Regions from separate parts of the Nitrospira lenta genome, predicted to be linked through region 2. Evidence: riboswitches for the same ligand, from Rfam matches in the RefSeq annotation. Region 2 holds a riboswitch; each other region holds the start of a gene.
What was found. A riboswitch is a leader RNA that binds a small molecule or an ion and turns the genes downstream of it on or off. The one in region 2 is predicted to bind cobalamin.
Positions count from the first base shown of each region.

Region 1 (3,273 bases), on a different contig from region 2:
TGGCGGATAGAAAGGTCAGATTTCCCTGTACTCGCCACGCTTCGGTGGGACGCACCCCCATGGACAGCTCGACGCCTTTAGACGACTGCCGACCGACGTTGACCGCTTCCGTCAGCGAGGTTTGCGTCAGAATGTTTTTCCGGAAGATATCAAAGTACGCAACGGTCCACTCGGCCCGTTTGTTCCAGAAGTCCCCTTTGGCGCCCACCTCCCACTGCGCCCCGGTCGCGAGTGCAAAACTTTCCTGACGTGTCACGAGGAAAATATTGCTGGCAGCCGGATCAGCCGCCGTCGCGTATTGCCCATAGAGCGTGATCTGCGGCAGCACGTCATAGACAAGGCCTGCGCGCCAGGTGGTGGGATTGAAGTTCCGCGAGAAACTGCTCGTCGTATCGAGGACGCCGGCGGTGTCGAACAACTCCCGAGTCAAATCGATACGATCATGTCGAAACCCGGCGATCAGCTTGAGCTGATCGGTCAGGCTAAGCTGATCCTCGGCAAACAGCGCGGTCGTGGTGACCATTGCCTTCTGCGTTGCTGCCGCGATCGGCCCGAACAGTCCGGCGACAGGGGCAAACGGGTCCACGCTCCCACCCGCCCCATTAAAAAAACTAGGCCTCGTGAAGTCGAGACGACTAAAGTCCAATCCCGTCACAAAACGATTCTTCAACGACGCGACGGGCTGGTTGACCTGAAACTCGAGTCGGTCGCCGATGATAGTCTGATCATGCGCCACATAGAATCGATCACGATCAATAAGCTGCGTCCCGGTGTTAAATGTGTAGGTTTCAGCATTTTGCCAATGGCGCTTCGCCGTGTAGTAATAGGCTTGGTTCCGCACTTCGATCAGATCGGTCGGCTTCCAAGTCGTTTTGAGCTTCGTCCACGTGGTCAGCGCACTCATGTCGCTGTCCTGGGTGTTGTAGTTTTGCCGCAGCATCCGCCTATCGACAGTGCGCCCATCGAGTGTGCTTACGACTCCGTTGACCCCTTGGGTGGCAAACGACGAGGGCACCAGCGGCGTGCCAAAGTAGGGCTTGCTGCGATCGAACCCGAGATCGAAGGATACTTCAACGCTGAGACGAGAGGTCACGTCATAGAGGAGGGCGCTGGTCCCATTCCAATAGGTATAGGGTGCCCGCTGCACGCCCAGAAAGTTGTCGGAGTTCTGATAACTCAGGTCCACTCGATAATGCAGCTTATCGGTCCCGAGGGTCCCTCCGCTGCCCACACCGGCCCTGGTTGTATTGAAGGTGCCATACGAGAGAAACGTCTCCGTTCCCTGTAACTCACGGACCGGTCGCTTGGTCACGAAGTTGATCGCGCCGGCAATCGCCCCTTCCCCATAGAGCACCGACGCGGGCCCCTTCAGGATCTCGATGCGATCAAGATTCCACGTGTCACGCGGGCGCGAGGTCATATTGGCCGGGCCGGTCATCAGCCCATCGTTCAGCAATCGAATCTGGTTATTCGTGAACCCCCGCATGGAAAAGTTCGCGGGGTCTCCTGGTGCGTCGCCTACCGTCACCCCCGTCGCGCCTTCGATCGCTTCGGAGATCGACCGAAATCCGCGCTCCTGAATGGTCTGTTGACCGATCACCTCAATACTGGCTGGAATCTCACGTAGCGTCAGCCCCAAGCGGCTGGACGTCATACTTAGACTGTCGAGATTGAGCGTCCCCGTCCCCTGGCGCTCGACTGGCTGTCCAATCACCGTCACTTCCTGCACTTCCACGGGATCCCCTTCACCCTCCTTGGCAAAAAGATTGAGGGGCATGAGACACAACACAATTCCTGAGGCCATGACAAGACGGCAAAGCATAGGGCTCTTCCTTTGATCACGAAAGGGGTTTCTGGAGTCTCCATGTACCCAGGTCTCCTGACTCTCGGCTCGTCCTACTCTCTGCGCCTTCCCATCCTTGCGGACAGTGGCTGAGTGCAGATTTCGTCCCCGATCACAGTTGCGGACCAGTGGCGGCTTCTACCGCGCTTCCCTTGGGGTACATGGGCTATCAATGCATTGGATTGAAAAAGTTACTGCTCTAGTAGGCCTCCCTTCTGTTACGCCACCCGGCACTTGGGTTTGATCAGTGCGGTCAGAAACGCCAGCAATACCGCGCCTAGCACCATAATCGTGAGACCCAGATCGCTAATCGGCAACGCAAACGAGGTGGGCTGGAGTAATTTGATGATCCCGACGACGTAGGCCAGCCCCACGACGGTCAGTGTCATCATGCGATTGCCTTGGATCGCCATCGTGGTCGCCGCCAAATACATCCGGCGTACAACAAGGCCGTTGAGGGAATCGGTAACGACCATCCCCAGGCTGAAGGCCACGCCGATCAGCAGCGCGCCCAGCAGGCCATAGCCCATCGTGCCGGCCAAGGCCCAGGCCGACATCTGGCTGGCGGTCTCAAACCCCAGTCCAAATAAGGCGCCGATCGGCACGGCGCTCATCGGGTGTGTGATGTTGAGCAACTGTCTGGGCAAAAAATGGCCGATGACCCCGTGGCTCGGAACCGTCATTCCAGCCGGCAATGTCCTCAGCCTGGCGAGGTTTAATGTCCCAATGGCGAACAACAGGCAGGCCGATAAAACCCCGCTCACGTGCAGCACAGAGTCGTTGAACGATTGCAGATACTCCGCCGCCAATGCGATCAACCCCGCAATCAACAGGACAGAGAGGGCATGCCCGAACGCAAACCATGTCCCCACCCACCGGCTCATTCTCGGATGCCGATCGACAGACGCCCTCGTCATGCCATCGATGGCGGTGAGATGGTCTGGGTCGGCTCCATGGCTCAACCCCAATGCGAAGGCGAGACCGAGCAAGGCCCAGAGACTGCCATCAGTTGGATTCATAGGCTCCCTTGTGGCTCATGGTTCTCACCCCGAAACTCTGACGCATCATTCACCGTGGCAACACCGGGCACCGGCCAGTGAGACGCCAGAGCAGCTCACAGTCGAGATGCCCACGCACCACGGCTCCTAGCCGGTCGTACTCGTCCTGTTTCGTGGGAATGCACCGGATGATGTCGCCTGCGAAAATCCCCTTGCGCCGACGCAGGAAAGAAAGAGTCCGCGCCCTGATCACCTCATTCTCGAACAGGCCATGCAACATGGTGCCCACCACCATCCCATCGCTGCTGAGAGCCCCGTCACTGCGTACCTTTGTGCGTCCGTTCCGCGACTGAATCTCGAAGGGGCTCGCCTGCTGATTATGTGGCACCACCATTCCCATATGGATTTCATATCCATGGACCGCTTCTTCGA
Region 1 covers NZ_OUNR01000001.1:1,016,982-1,020,254, forward strand. The annotation lists gene NITLEN_RS04840 (TonB-dependent receptor) at 1-1,822, opposite strand, end outside; cobalamin riboswitch at 1,853-2,019, opposite strand; gene NITLEN_RS04845 (HoxN/HupN/NixA family nickel/cobalt transporter) at 2,062-2,862, opposite strand; gene NITLEN_RS04850 (cobyric acid synthase) at 2,912-3,273, opposite strand, start outside.
Region 1: another riboswitch for cobalamin. It lies ahead of NITLEN_RS04840 (TonB-dependent receptor); the one in region 2 lies ahead of NITLEN_RS15945 (TonB-dependent receptor plug domain-containing protein).

Region 2 (3,273 bases):
TGATCCTGAGCGGGTCAATTGGCTGGTAACTGACAATCAGGCTCCATTGGTCAACCGGCATGCGCGGGGATCGATTACCCGGATACTGTTGAAGATTCCGACTGATGGTATTGGTGTATTGCGCCTGCACATCCAAACTCTTGATCAACGGAACATCCCGAATGACGGCATACTTCACGCTGGCTTCCCATCCTTTCGTTCCCACAAGACCGGCATTCTCAGCGCAGAAACCGAATGGGCTACACACCGTCGAACTGGCCTGCGTAACGATCATGTCACGGAAACGATTCCAGAAGTACCCTCCGCTGATGGTCAAACGCTTATCGAGCAAATACTGGTCCACACCAACGTCCATACTTTGGCTTCGTTCCGGCTTGAGATTCGCATTGCCATAAAACGGAAAATATAGTTGATTGATCGTGGGAGCACGAAAGCCGGTCGCGTAGCTGCCTCGCAGTTTCGTGCCGGTTTCTTGATGCAGATAGCCCGCGGTCGTTCGATAGGTTGTCGCACCGCCAAAGACATTGTACTCATCATGCCGCACACCGGCCGTCGCGAACACACGATCCCAGAGATTGAGTTGAGCTTGAGCAAACCCCGCATGACTGGAAAGGGTCTTCGTCGGGATATCTAGACTATTCGTGAGCAGGTCTCGATTCTCCCCTTGCTGCTCACGAAACTGATATCCGGCTGTGAGCAGCAGAGGCTTCCCAATCTGAAAATTATTCTGCCACTCAAGGCGATTTGACACCGTGTTAATCTGCGATCGAAAGAGAAACGGCGTTGAGACAACTCCCGTTTGCACATTGCGCTGACTTTGCCCTGAAGAGGACTCTAAGTCCTCAGTTTGACGTGCCGCAGTAAATACTTGATTCCACCAGTTCGTGATCGGCTGGGTATAGGCAGCGCTGTAAACAAACTGTTGGCTATTCGAGAACCCTCCCAGCGTATCAAACCCAGGTCCAAAGCCATTGTCGAAACTTGCCTTGCCTTGTAACAGGCGAAAGTTGAAATCGAGCCTCCCCTCATGTGGAAGCGCGATACCGAGGCGTGTGGACGCCTGCCAGTTGTGGAACCCATCTCGTTCCGTCGCACCTCGCCGATAGTTCACGGCTGAAAAGCCGGTATAGTCCCAACGAGACAGCGCAACACTATAATCCACAATTCCCGTTTTCCCCGAAACCTGGCCGCCTTCACGAATAGACGAAAATGATCCGTACTCAAAGAACGCATTTGCCGACGGAGCACCCGTACCTCTCTTGGTGGTGATATTAATCACGCCACCCATCGCATCCGCGCCCCACAACATGCTTTGGGCACCGCGAAGGATTTCGATCCGTTCGATATTGTCTGTCGTCAGATTCGCCAGGTTGAATTCGCCCAGCGTTGCGCTATTCATAATCGCGCCATCAATGAGCACCAGCACTTGATCGGAATTACTGCCGCGAATACGAACCGACGTGCTCGTTCCCGGACCGCCATTCGAGAATACCGTGAGGCCCTGACTCAGACGAAGAGCGTCCGCCACGGTTTTGATCTGCCGTCTCTTCAGGTCCTGTTCGGTAATCACTTCCGTCGCACTCGTCACTTGAGTGACCGGAATCGGCGTCTTCGTGGCGCTGACAAAGACCTCGGGGGTTTGAATGATATCGGCCTGTTCGGCGGGAGTAACATCTTTAGTCTGAGCAGCCGGGGCGACACCTTGAGCCTGGTCGGCCGGTGCACTCTCTTGGGATTGGACGGCCGGTGCAGCATCTTGAGCCAGAGCGGCTTGAAGCGGCTGGCAGACACTGAGGACGCACGCACACAATACCCATCGCAGGACAAACAACGACATGTTACAGCTCCCTTGTGCTCGAAGGGTTCAGTCGAATCAACTGCGGGCTGGGTCTCCTGACTTGCGGATCGTCGCGTCTCTGCGCCTTCCCATGTGCCGAAGCACACAGTGGCATGATGCAGACTTACTCCCCGCTGACAGTGGCGGCACCGTGATGGATTTGCACCATCTTCCCCGTCCCCCGCGTCGTTTCTACAAAACGCCCTTTCACGTTAAAAATGATCGTCCCCCCTCACACCAACCCGTCACGGCCGGGGACATGGCCGTGCGGAATTACATCCGATCGAATCGTTCAACCCGGCATCGTGACGCGCGGACGGCCGCTAGTGGGATGGGCATCGACCACGACGTCGCAGCCATACACCGCCCGCAAGCTCTCCGGCGTGATCGTCTCCATGGGTGAACCGATCCGGACGATCCGCCCTTCCTTGAGCATCATCACCCGATCGCACGCCTGACTGGCGACATTCAAATCATGCGAGACCAGCACGACGGTAAGCTGCCGTTCACGTTGCAGCCGGCTGATCAGCGCGCACATTTCAATCTGGTGATTGATGTCGAGAAAGGCCATCGGCTCATCGAGCAACAGTATCGTGGGCTCCTGGGCCAAGGCCCGTGCAATCATCACCCGCTGGCGCTCGCCGCCCGAGAGGTCGGACACGAGGCGACCGGCCAAAGCCAGCACATCCGTCTCGGCCATCGCCTGATACGCTTGCCGCAGATCATGGTCGGACTCATCGCCTATACCCATTCCCCACCAGGACTCACGACGATGCGGGAAACGTCCCATGAGGACAGTTTCCGCCACCGAAAAGGGAAACACCTGCACATATTCTTGTGGAACGACGGCAATGGAACGCGCAAGGAGCTGCGGATCAATGAGTCTGATCGACTGGCTTCCAAGCCGAATCTCGCCGGCATTCGGTCGTAAGAGCCCGGCCAACAGCTTCAGCAGCGACGACTTCCCTGAACCGTTGGGCCCCACAATGCCCAATACTTCTCCCGCCCGCACCTCGCATGAGAGATCTTCGATCGTCCAAGACCTCCCCGCTTGATCGCTTCGATAGCGAAACGAGATTCGGTCCGCTTGCATGGCCGTACCTGAAGAGCACGCAACGGCCACGGAGGCTTCTGTCAATGGCATATCCACGTCACAGCATCCGATCTTTGCGCCAGAGCAGGAGATACAGAAAAAATGGGCCGCCGGCGAGTGCCGTCACGATCCCAACGGGGATTTCCGCCGGCGCCAGAATGGTCCGCGCAATCGTGTCGGAGATGACGAGGAACATGCCGCCCACCAAAGTTGATGCCGGCAGCAAAAGCCGGTGATCAGACCCCACCACCAGGCGCACGGCATGCGGCACAACCATCCCCACAAATCCGATCATCCCGCTTACCGACACGACGGCTCCGGTCAGCAAGGCCGTCAGGACGAA
Region 2 covers NZ_OUNR01000020.1:63,777-67,049, forward strand. The annotation lists gene NITLEN_RS15945 (TonB-dependent receptor plug domain-containing protein) at 1-1,837, opposite strand, end outside; cobalamin riboswitch at 1,866-2,059, opposite strand; gene NITLEN_RS15950 (ABC transporter ATP-binding protein) at 2,130-2,981, opposite strand; gene NITLEN_RS15955 (FecCD family ABC transporter permease) at 2,989-3,273, opposite strand, start outside.

Region 3 (3,273 bases), on a different contig from region 2:
GTTTCCACCACTCTGGCAGTCTTCGCTACGGCCATTGCTGCTACTCCGCCGGATAAATCTCATGAACAAAGTCATGCATCTCATCGAGATCGCGATAGAGGTGAGTGAGCCCTTCGATCTGATGGGCCAGATCGAGATCGACCTTCTTCGTGAGCACCACCAGCGTACGCAGATAGGGCAGCTTCGGATCGTCGGCGCGGGTGGCAGACACGCGCTCTTCAAGCGCAGCTACCGCCGTCTCATAAAACTGCTTGAGCGTGGCCAAGTCCTTGGCGCCGCACATGGAACGAATCGGCCCCGGTTGATCGGCCCCGGTCCCCAGCTCCGCCAACTCATGCTGCCGTTCGGCTTCGTTCTTCACTCCCAACACTTCCATCAAACCTAGCCGCAACCCTGCGATTTCATGACAGGCCATCGTCTCTCCTCCGTTACTGCATAATGTTATCGACCAGGCGACTGACGAGCCGATCGCCGAGCAGATGCTCCTCGACCAACTCCTTCGCATCCGTCTCTTTCACACCCCGATACCAAATGCCATCAGGATAGACCGCGACCGTCGGTCCTTCCCCGCAGCGGCCCATGCAGGAGGTCTTCGTCACGCGAATATCCTGATCCCGCCCGGCGTCCTTCAACAGCCGCCGCAATGTAGCAATGAGGGGAATGCTCCCGCCATCGGCACAATCGACATTCCCGCAGACCAGGACATGTTTAGCCAGCGGGCGATGGGCATGCACGTGCGGCATAGCTTGCGCGTGGGTGAAACCGTGCCGCAGACTCCAGAGCAGCGCTTTGAGCCCGCCCACATGCTCGGTCACAGCGGACACCGGCACACGATACTGACAGGTATCGCAGGGGAGCGGCCGCTCCCCTCCCGTCGCTTCGGCCAGGCGCTCGTCCATCAAGCGGAGCAACCGGTCGTCGATTCCCAAATGGGGTACCAGTTCGGTCTTGATCCAGGGATAGCGCGCTTGGAACGATTCCACCTGCTCGCGAATTTTCGTGATCAGTCTTCCGCCGAAGAGAAAGTAGGGAGCCACGACGATCCGCTCTGGGCGCGCGCGCGCGACCAGCTCCACCGTCTCCTCAAACAGCGGTCTCGTCACGCCGATGAAACAGGGCACCACCCACCCGATCTCGCGCCCCTCGGCAAGGAGACGAACAACTTTACAGAAGTCCCCGTTCGCATCCGGGTCGCTTGAACCACGGCCCACGACCACGACGGCAGTCTTCGAGGATTCACGGGCACCTTCCAGCGCCGCCCGCGCCCGCTCAAAGGCCAGCTCCACGAGATTGGGATGGATGCCCAAGGCATTGGCCACGATAAAACGGACGGAGGGAAACTCTTGCCGAGCCTGCGAGAGTGCGAGCGGAATATCGTTCTTCACATGCCCCGCGGCAAAAAGGAACAACGGCAGGACCACAACGGAATCGGCCCGTTGCGCCAACTCGCGAAGCGCGGTGGCCAATGACGGGCGGGCCAGCTCCACATAGCCGTGCGCCACATCAAGATCGGGTCGCGCCGCGCGAAAGGCTGCCACCAAGGCCTCGAACTCACCATTGGCATTGGAATCACGGCTGCCGTGCCCGACGATGAGCAATCCCGTCGTCATGCGACACAAACCGTGGGAGAGGCTGCCGGCATAATAAAACCTCCAGCTCCACAACAGGAACAAGAGGTCGCATGCCAAAAAGGCAGGAGAGATCCTCCGTTACCGCGCGGAGAAACCGTACTATGTCAGCTCGGATAGGTCTCCTGGCTCATGGGTTCAGAAGGTCGAACCTTCAACGCTACCCCCAGCCTTCCCCAACAAGTGTGTCGAGTGGCTAAAACGGGGGAGCTTCCCACTTACAGTGGCGGGACCGCGCCGGTTTTTCACCGGACTTCCCTGTTACGCCCTAGCGGGCATCCGAGAGATTACTCAATTATCAGCCAAGATACCTAACGCGGGCTAGTCCACCCTGTCAAGGCTGAAATATCATGAGTGCACGCGATCCGAAGCAGCTTTACGCGAACTGCGCGACCACAAAGCCCAATAACTTAACAAGACATGCACTGAGACCGGTTGTTTATTTAGTTGCCCAGGCTCACCACAGTGAAAAAGCGCAAATATTTTCAGCTCCTTATAAAGATACAGCGCGGGCATGTCCTGAAAAGGCGAGTATCGTTGCAGTAACAATCTCAAAAGTGATTGTCAGTAAAACAGTGTTTCCTTCGTGCGTTTAATGAAACCTCTGTTTTCCGAGAAGCAAATTGCGACGGCCTTGCGGCAAATCGATGCGGGGGCACCGATTCCGGAGGTAACGCGGAAGCTGGGGATCAGTGAGGCGACGTACTACGTCTGGCGGAAACGCTACGGCCAGATGGCGATCGCCGAGATTCGGCGGTTACGGCAACTGGAGGCAGAGAACAGCAGACTCAAGCAGCTCGTGGCGGATCTGACCTTGGACAAAGTCATCCTGCAAGAGGTGCTCGCACAAAAGGCCTGAAGCCCACGCGCAAACGCGCCCTCGTGCGGGAGGTGCTCGGGCACTGTCCGATTGGAGTGCGACGGGCCTGTGGGCTCCTGCGGTTGAATCGGGCGTCGTGGTATTACCGACACCACGGGCGGGAGGATACGGCGATTCGCATGCGGGTGCGGGAGTTGGCGCAAGCGCGGCCGAGATTTGGCTATCTGCGCCTCCAGGTCATGCTCCGACGCGAAGGCTGGGTAGTGAATCGGAAGCGGGTGCATCGGATCTATCGGGAAGAAGGGCTTACGATGAGATTACCGCGCCGTCGTAAACGGTCGAGTCATCTGCGGGTCGTGCCACCACACCCGAGTGAGATGAATGAGCGGTGGAGCATGGATTTTGTGGCGGATACGTTACTGGATGGCCAGCGGTTTCGAGCGCTCACGGTCGTGGATACCTATAGCCGGCACAGTCAATTAATCGAGTCCGATTTCACCCTCCCGGGAACGAAAGTCGTGGCGGCTCTGGAACGGGTGGCGAACCGGAGCGGCTACCCGCAGATGATCACAGTGGACAATGGGAGCGACTTGACCTCGAAGGCACTTGACGCCTGGGCATACGAGCACGGAGTGAAACTCGATTTATTCGGCCCGGGAAACCCGTGGAGAATGCGGTGATTGAGAGTTTCAATGGGCGCTTTCGAGACGAATGTTTGAACGCGCAGGTGTTCGTCTCGCTGCACGATGCCTGACAGAAGATTGAAGCGTGGCGGATCGACTACAATGAGCACCGGCCGCATGGTTCGCTTGGGAACTTAACACC
Region 3 covers NZ_OUNR01000001.1:1,033,099-1,036,371, forward strand. The annotation lists gene NITLEN_RS04915 (FAD-dependent oxidoreductase) at 1-35, opposite strand, end outside; gene NITLEN_RS04920 (DUF3209 family protein) at 41-415, opposite strand; gene NITLEN_RS04925 (CbiX/SirB N-terminal domain-containing protein) at 429-1,610, opposite strand; cobalamin riboswitch at 1,727-1,926, opposite strand; gene NITLEN_RS17840 (hypothetical protein) at 1,979-2,224, shown strand; partial or broken gene NITLEN_RS04930 (IS3 family transposase) at 2,224-3,273, shown strand, end outside.
Region 3: another riboswitch for cobalamin. It lies ahead of NITLEN_RS04925 (CbiX/SirB N-terminal domain-containing protein); the one in region 2 lies ahead of NITLEN_RS15945 (TonB-dependent receptor plug domain-containing protein).